Linked DNA regions of Idiomarina loihiensis L2TR. The protein of the gene in region 2 interacts with the protein of the main gene of each other region in a pairwise test. Links are inferred from orthologs where the notes say so. Each region holds a gene or a part of one and is shown on either strand. Other genes may lie near its edges.

The links.
Region 1: the proteins of IL_RS10480 (region 2) and tusA interact in binary tests that used the Escherichia coli proteins (3 or more experiments, as listed by UniProt). The link is inferred for Idiomarina loihiensis L2TR from one-to-one orthologs.

The regions. Positions count from the first base shown.
Region 1 is NC_006512.1:9,297-12,591, forward strand. The notes cover bases 8-2,976. They hold tusA (sulfurtransferase TusA), read right to left. Parts: upstream 1,628-2,976; coding sequence 1,388-1,627; downstream 8-1,387. Other genes in these bases: glyQ (glycine--tRNA ligase subunit alpha), read right to left, coding at 8-168; IL_RS00050 (DNA-3-methyladenine glycosylase I), read left to right, coding at 262-861; IL_RS00055 (GNAT family N-acetyltransferase), read left to right, coding at 878-1,369; fadA (acetyl-CoA C-acyltransferase FadA), read right to left, coding at 1,897-2,976. Outside these bases: more of glyQ, read right to left, coding at 1-7; more of fadA, read right to left, coding at 2,977-3,060; fatty acid oxidation complex subunit alpha FadB, read right to left, coding at 3,081-3,295. UniProt on the Escherichia coli protein: Sulfur carrier protein involved in sulfur trafficking in the cell. Part of a sulfur-relay system required for 2-thiolation during synthesis of 2-thiouridine of the modified wobble base 5-methylaminomethyl-2-thiouridine (mnm(5)s(2)U) in tRNA.
Region 2 is NC_006512.1:2,181,249-2,184,394, forward strand. Bases 151-2,970 are described here. They hold IL_RS10480 (IscS subfamily cysteine desulfurase), read right to left. Parts: upstream 2,230-2,970; coding sequence 1,072-2,229; downstream 151-1,071. Other genes in these bases: ndk (nucleoside-diphosphate kinase), read right to left, coding at 151-363; msrA (peptide-methionine (S)-S-oxide reductase MsrA), read left to right, coding at 530-1,075; iscR (Fe-S cluster assembly transcriptional regulator IscR), read right to left, coding at 2,260-2,739; trmJ (tRNA (cytosine(32)/uridine(32)-2'-O)-methyltransferase TrmJ), read right to left, coding at 2,806-2,970. Outside these bases: more of ndk, read right to left, coding at 1-150; more of trmJ, read right to left, coding at 2,971-3,146. UniProt on the Escherichia coli protein: Master enzyme that delivers sulfur to a number of partners involved in Fe-S cluster assembly, tRNA modification or cofactor biosynthesis. Catalyzes the removal of elemental sulfur from cysteine to produce alanine.

The DNA.
Region 1 (3,295 bases), 2.2 Mb from region 2 along the record:
AAAACTGGCTGGCTCCGGACCTAATGAGCGCAGAAAGGTCATTGGATGAAAGGTACCCGCACCAACCTCCATATCCAGTGGTTGAACCACGGCACAGCCTTGCTGAGCCCAGTAATCCTGAAGAGCAAGAATAAGCCCCTGAAAGGTTTTCACATCGTACGTCGACATACGCATTCTCTGCTTTGTTATTTGTGGTTGACCGAAGGTCGAAAAATATGCGTAGATTATACCCTCTGAATCGCCTTGGTTATAGGGGAAGGCATGACAAATAATCAGCCAGAACGGTGTTCCTGGTGTGAATCTGCTGACGACTACCGCGCTTATCATGACAATGTTTGGGGGCGTCCGGTAAGCGACCCGATAGAACTTTTTGCTAAATTGTGTCTGGACGGGCAGCAGGCGGGACTCAGTTGGTTAACTATTCTGCGCAAACAGAGTGGTTACGAGAAAGCCTTTTTAGGCTTTGACCCACAAGCTATTGTGGCTATGAGTGACGCTGATCGTGAATTGTTGTACAGCAACCGTGATATTATCCGTAGCAAGGCCAAAATTGATGCCATTTTTACTAACGCTGAAGCGTATATAAGGTTAGAAGAAAAGGGCGTTAAGTTTGAGCGGTGGCTGTGGGAGTTTGTAGGTGGCTCACCGATTATTAATGCGTACTCGACGCAAAGTGAGATCCCAACAGAAACAGAAGCTTCCCAAAGCATGGCAAAAGCGTTAAAAAAGGAAGGCTTTAAGTTTGTCGGACCGACCATTTGCTATGCTTTTATGGAAGCAGTTGGTATGGTGAACGACCATGTTACTAGCTGTCATTGCTATCAGCCTGTTGCTGACCAAATGAAACAGTTTACGTTGTAAAATGAGCGAAGGAAGAATGATAGAAATTACTCTTGCGGACTATAGCAACCCCAAACACCGTAATGCCGTTATTGCTATGTTAGATGCTTATGCCAAAGACCCAATGGGTGGTGGTGAGGGCATATCAGATGACGTTAAAGAAAGCCTGATAGACGAAATGGCAAAACGAGACCATGTCTTTTCTTTGCTGGCCTACGATGGTGACACTCCGATTGGCGTTGCAAACTGTGTAGAAGGCTTTTCAACCTTCGCAGCAAAACCGTTAATGAATATTCATGACATAGCCGTCATTCCAGAGTACCGGGGACAGGGCGTTGCGCGTAAACTTCTTGAAGAAGTGAAAACACTTGCAGAGTTCCGCGGTTGCGTGAAGCTGACACTGGAAGTGCTTGAGAACAATGACCGGGCGAAAAAAGCCTATGAGAACTTCGGCTTTGCACCTTATGAATTAGGTGACGTAGGTCAGGCCGAGTTTTGGGAAATGTACTTGAATAAAGACAAAGCCTGACATCTAAGCATCAGGCTATTAATGAGATTTCCTAACCCAGTAGCGGTAGGGGATTTCTTCGGTTTCAGAACCAACCAATTCATGCTCCATAAACTCGCAAAAGCCCGGAATATCCCGGGTTGTTGCGGGATCATCCGCAATAATCAGTAACACCTGACCAACATCCATTTTACGAATAGCCGCACGAACTAACATTACGGGCTCTGGGCATTTAAGGCCTAAGGTATCGAGTTCTTTGTCGCAGTTAATCTGGGTCATGACTTCTTTCAAAGATGTTAAGCGAAATTGCCGAGTAGTTTAACACTTTCGCGCTTAATAGGTGAGGGGGAGTGATGGATTGCGCCGCTGTTTGTTGGCGGGAAAGACTCAGAAACTGTCTGCAGCCATGGATGGCTGCAGTCAAGCCCCCAAGAATGGGTTCACGGCGTGTTTCTGAGTCTTTCCTGACAATAAAAAGGGGCGAGCCTTCGCTCCCCCCTTCCTCTGAGCAGTTAAAGTGTTAAACCGCCCTAATTTTTCTGTTTCTTTTAAACGCGTTCGAAGACAGTAGCAATACCCTGGCCAAGGCCAATGCACATGGTTGCTAAGCCAAGTTTCGCGTCTTTCTCTTCCATTAAGTTGATTAGCGTCGTTGAGATACGAGCGCCAGAACAGCCTAATGGGTGACCTAAAGCGATAGCACCGCCGTTCAGGTTCACTTTCTCTTCCATCTTGTCGAACAGTTTTAAACCTTTAAGTACAGGCAGTGACTGTGCGGCAAAGGCTTCGTTCAGTTCAACAACGTCGATGTCGTCAATAGACACACCAGCACGCTTCAGCGCTTTTTCTGTTGCCGGAACCGGTCCGTAACCCATAATGGATGGATCGCAGCCTGCAACGGCCATTGAACGGATTTTAACGCGTGGCGTCAGACCCAGTTCTTTGGCTTTGTCAGCAGACATAACCAACATGGCTGCGGCGCCGTCTGACAAGGCTGACGAGGTACCAGCGGTTACCGTACCGTTAGCAGGGTCAAACACTGGGCGAAGCTGTGACAAGCCTTCAGCAGTGGTTTCTGGGCGAATCACTTCGTCTTCAGTAACACGTACCAGTTCGCCGTCGGCGTTGTGGCCATTCATTGCGTAAATCTCTTTAGCAAAGCGGCCTTCAACCGTCGCCTCGTGCGCTTTTCTGTGAGAGCGTGCACCAAATTCGTCTTGTTGTTCGCGGGTAATACCGAACTTACGAGATAACAGTTCAGCGGTCATACCCATGCTGCCCGAAGCTTTTGCAACAGACTTGTTCATGCCCGGGTGAAAGTCGATTCCGTGGGTCATAGGTACGTGACCCATGTGCTCAACACCACCGGCCATAAAGATGTCGCCGTCGCCGTTCATAATAGCGCGCGTAGCGTCGTGCAATGCTTGCATTGATGAGCCGCACAGACGGTTAACGGTAACACCGGCTACTTTGTGTGGAATGCCGGCAATTAACGCTGAGTTACGCGCAATGTTGAAGCCTTGCTCTAAGGTTTGTTGTACACAACCCCAGTAAATGTCTTCCAGTTCTTCCGGGTCAACTTCCGGGTTACGCTCAAGTAAGCCCTTCATCAGCGCAGCTGAGAGGTCTTCGGCACGAGTATGGCGGAAAACACCATTTTTTGAACGCCCCATTGGCGTACGAATACAATCTACTATGACGATGTCTTTCATTTTAATAACCTCCTCAAGCCTTACTTCGCGCTGGTTGTGTCAAAGTAAGATTTACCGGCTTTAGCCATTTCGCGCATGCCGTCGGTAACCTGATAAATTTCACCCAGGTGCGCGTACTTGTCTGCCAGTTGAATAAAGTTGTCCATGCCAAGCGTTTCCAGATAACGGAAAGGGCCGCCGCGGAATGGAGGGAAGCCTAAGCCATAAAGCAGCGCCATGTCTGCTTCGGCAGCAG
Region 2 (3,146 bases):
TGCATCTGAACCATGTACCGCATTTTCGTCTATAGTTTCAGCATAGTCGGCACGAATAGTTCCTGCCAGTGCTTCTGCAGGATTCGTAGCACCCATGATGTCGCGGTTCTTACGTACAGCGTCTTCACCTTCAAGAACCTGAACAACGATAGGGCCTGAAGTCATGAATTCAACCAAAGCGCCAAAGAAAGGACGTTCTTTGTGTTCTGCGTAGAAACCTTCTGCCTGTTCTTTGCTTAAGTGCATCATTTTAGCACCAACAATGCGAAGACCAGCAGATTCAAAACGGTTATAGATAGCGCCGATTAAGTTTTTTGCAACTGCATCAGGCTTGATAATTGATAGAGTGCGCTCTAAAGCCATGGTTATAAACTCCAATAAAATTAAGGGATAAATCAGTCGCGCGGATTATACGTGAGATCGGCGCAGAAATCGAATACCCAGTGATTGTTTTTTCATTCATTCTCAGCTAGGATGAGAGAACTTATATAGCCATATAGACGTCTATTTGACGATAAGGAGTTCTGACATGGCGAACAATGAATATGAACAAGCCACTCTTGGTGGGGGTTGCTTCTGGTGTGTTGAGTCAGCCTTCCTTCAGGTAAAAGGCATTCAGTCGGTTAAATCGGGCTACACTGGCGGGCATACCATCGATCCAACTTACGAGCAGGTTTGCAGTGGCGAAACAGGACATGCCGAAGTTGCACAACTCCAGTACGATCCAGAGCAGATCTCTTACCGTCAAATCTTAGAAATCTTTTTCACTTTGCACGATCCAACTCAGGTGAATCGTCAGGGTAACGATGTGGGTACTCAATATCGCACATCAATTTTTTATCATAACGACGCGCAAAAACGTGAAGCGGAAAGTATTATTGCGGAACTTGAAGCCGATGCAGCATTTGCAGCTCCTATCGTAACGGAAGTGACTGAGTTAGGGACTTTTTACCCGGCAGAGAATTACCACGAAAACTACTACGCCAGAAACCCGGAAAACCCGTATTGTCAGGCGGTAATTTCACCGAAGCTGGCTAAGTTCCGTAAAACCTTTGCTGGCCTGCTTAAGGACTAAGCAGCGCCTCTTAAGGTTCCGATAGTGCGGTGGATAAGCTCTACCGCACTATCGATATCTGCTTCGGACGTGTAACGCCCAATACTAAAGCGCAATGAACTCATTGCCAGCTCATGTTCAACGCCTAATGCTCTTAACACATACGAGGGTTCAACACTGGCCGACGTACAGGCCGAGCCCGATGAGAGCGCAAGATCTTTTAACGCCATTAGCAACAGTTCACCATCAACTCCGGCAAAACTGATGTTAGTAATATGCGGAACCCGTTGCTGGTCAGAGCCATTCAAAGTTACACCTTCTAACTGGCTAACCCCTTTCCATAGTCGCTGACGCAAGTTTTCAATTCGTGCGGGCTCCAGTTCCAGCTCGTTAAGAGCCAGTTCCGCCGCTACACCCATACCGACAATTTGGTGAGTTGGTAACGTGCCTGAGCGCATGCCACGCTCATGACCCCCGCCATGCATTTGCGCCAGCAGCCGAACTCGCGGAGTGCGGCGTACATACAATGCGCCAATACCTTTAGGGCCATACATCTTGTGCGCAGAAAGTGACATTAAATCAACAGGTAACGTGACCATATTCATCGGAAGTTTTCCGGCGGCCTGTGCAGCATCAACATGAAATATTGTGCCATTTTCACGGCACAATTGACCTATAGTGGTTATATCCTGAAGCACACCTATTTCGTTATTAACCAGCATTACGCTCACTAACACCGTATCTTCGCGCAAGGCTGAGCGGAACAAATCCATATCCAGCAAGCCGTCTGTTCCGACATCCAGATACGTCACTTCAAAGCCTTCTTTTTCCAGCTGCGCACAGGTATCTAAAACCGCTTTGTGCTCGGTTTTAAGTGTAATAACGTGTTTGCCTTTATCTGAGTAATACTGAGCTGCGCCTTTTATGGCGAGGTTATCTGACTCAGTCGCACCTGAGGTAAAAACAATTTCGCGCGCGTCGGCATTAATAAGGTCAGCAACCTGATTCCGGGCAATATCGACAGCTTCTTCTGCCTGCCAGCCGTACTTATGCGAACGCGATGCCGGGTTACCAAACAAGCCATCCTGCGTTAAACATCCCATCATTTTTTCTGCTACAACAGGGTCTACCGGCGTGGTTGCAGCATAATCAAAATAAAGAGGTAACTTAGACACTTGCTTGCTCCTGACAACTTAAAGGCAATATTATAGGTGAGAGTTTAACTTAATCTCTTCTTCACTGTGGTTATGCAACGCATTCTGCCTATTCAGAACGTCACCGACGTCCTCTTTCTTCATCAACTCGGCCAGCGTAATACCGTCGAGAAAGTCGGATATTCTGTCGCTTAACCCTTCCCACAAAGAGTGGGTCAAACAACGTTCGCCGCCCTGACAGTTAGCTTTACCCTGACAACGTGTTGCATCAATTGACTCGTCTACCGCGTGAATAACGGCACCAACAGAAATATCGTTTGCGGCACAGCCCAGACGATAACCACCACCGGGACCTCGCACACTGTCCACCAACCCATGCTTACGTAAGCGCGAAAACAACTGCTCTAAATACGACAGAGATATTCCCTGACGCTCAGAAATATCCGCTAACGGCACGGGACCATTTGCCGTAAAAAGCGCAACGTCCAGCATAGCTGTTACTGCGTATCGACCTTTTGACGTCAGGCGCATGGTGGTTTCCTCTGCTGTTTAATTCATCGTTAATGTATTGAGATTCTACATTCCCGACTATTTTAGTCAAGTATTACCCGTTGATTTGTCCACAGAGGCTAAGATGCCACGTAAAATATTAATTTCATTTTCTTCCGGGCGGGCTCGGTTAAATAAACGACGCAATTTCGTCATGACTTGTCCGGGGTGCTGAGGAACAATGAACCCAGTCTGACCCAGAGTCTTTTCAAGATGCTCATAAAACCGTTCTAAATCTTCAGCGCGCGGGTACTCCGGTAAATTTTCCGGAGCGCGTTGTTTCGATTCAAGCCACTGCATGCGTAATTCATAACTCACAGTCTGCACCGCCATAGCCAGATTCAGTGAACTGTAATCGGGGTTAGTTGGTATGTGTAAGTGAAACTGAC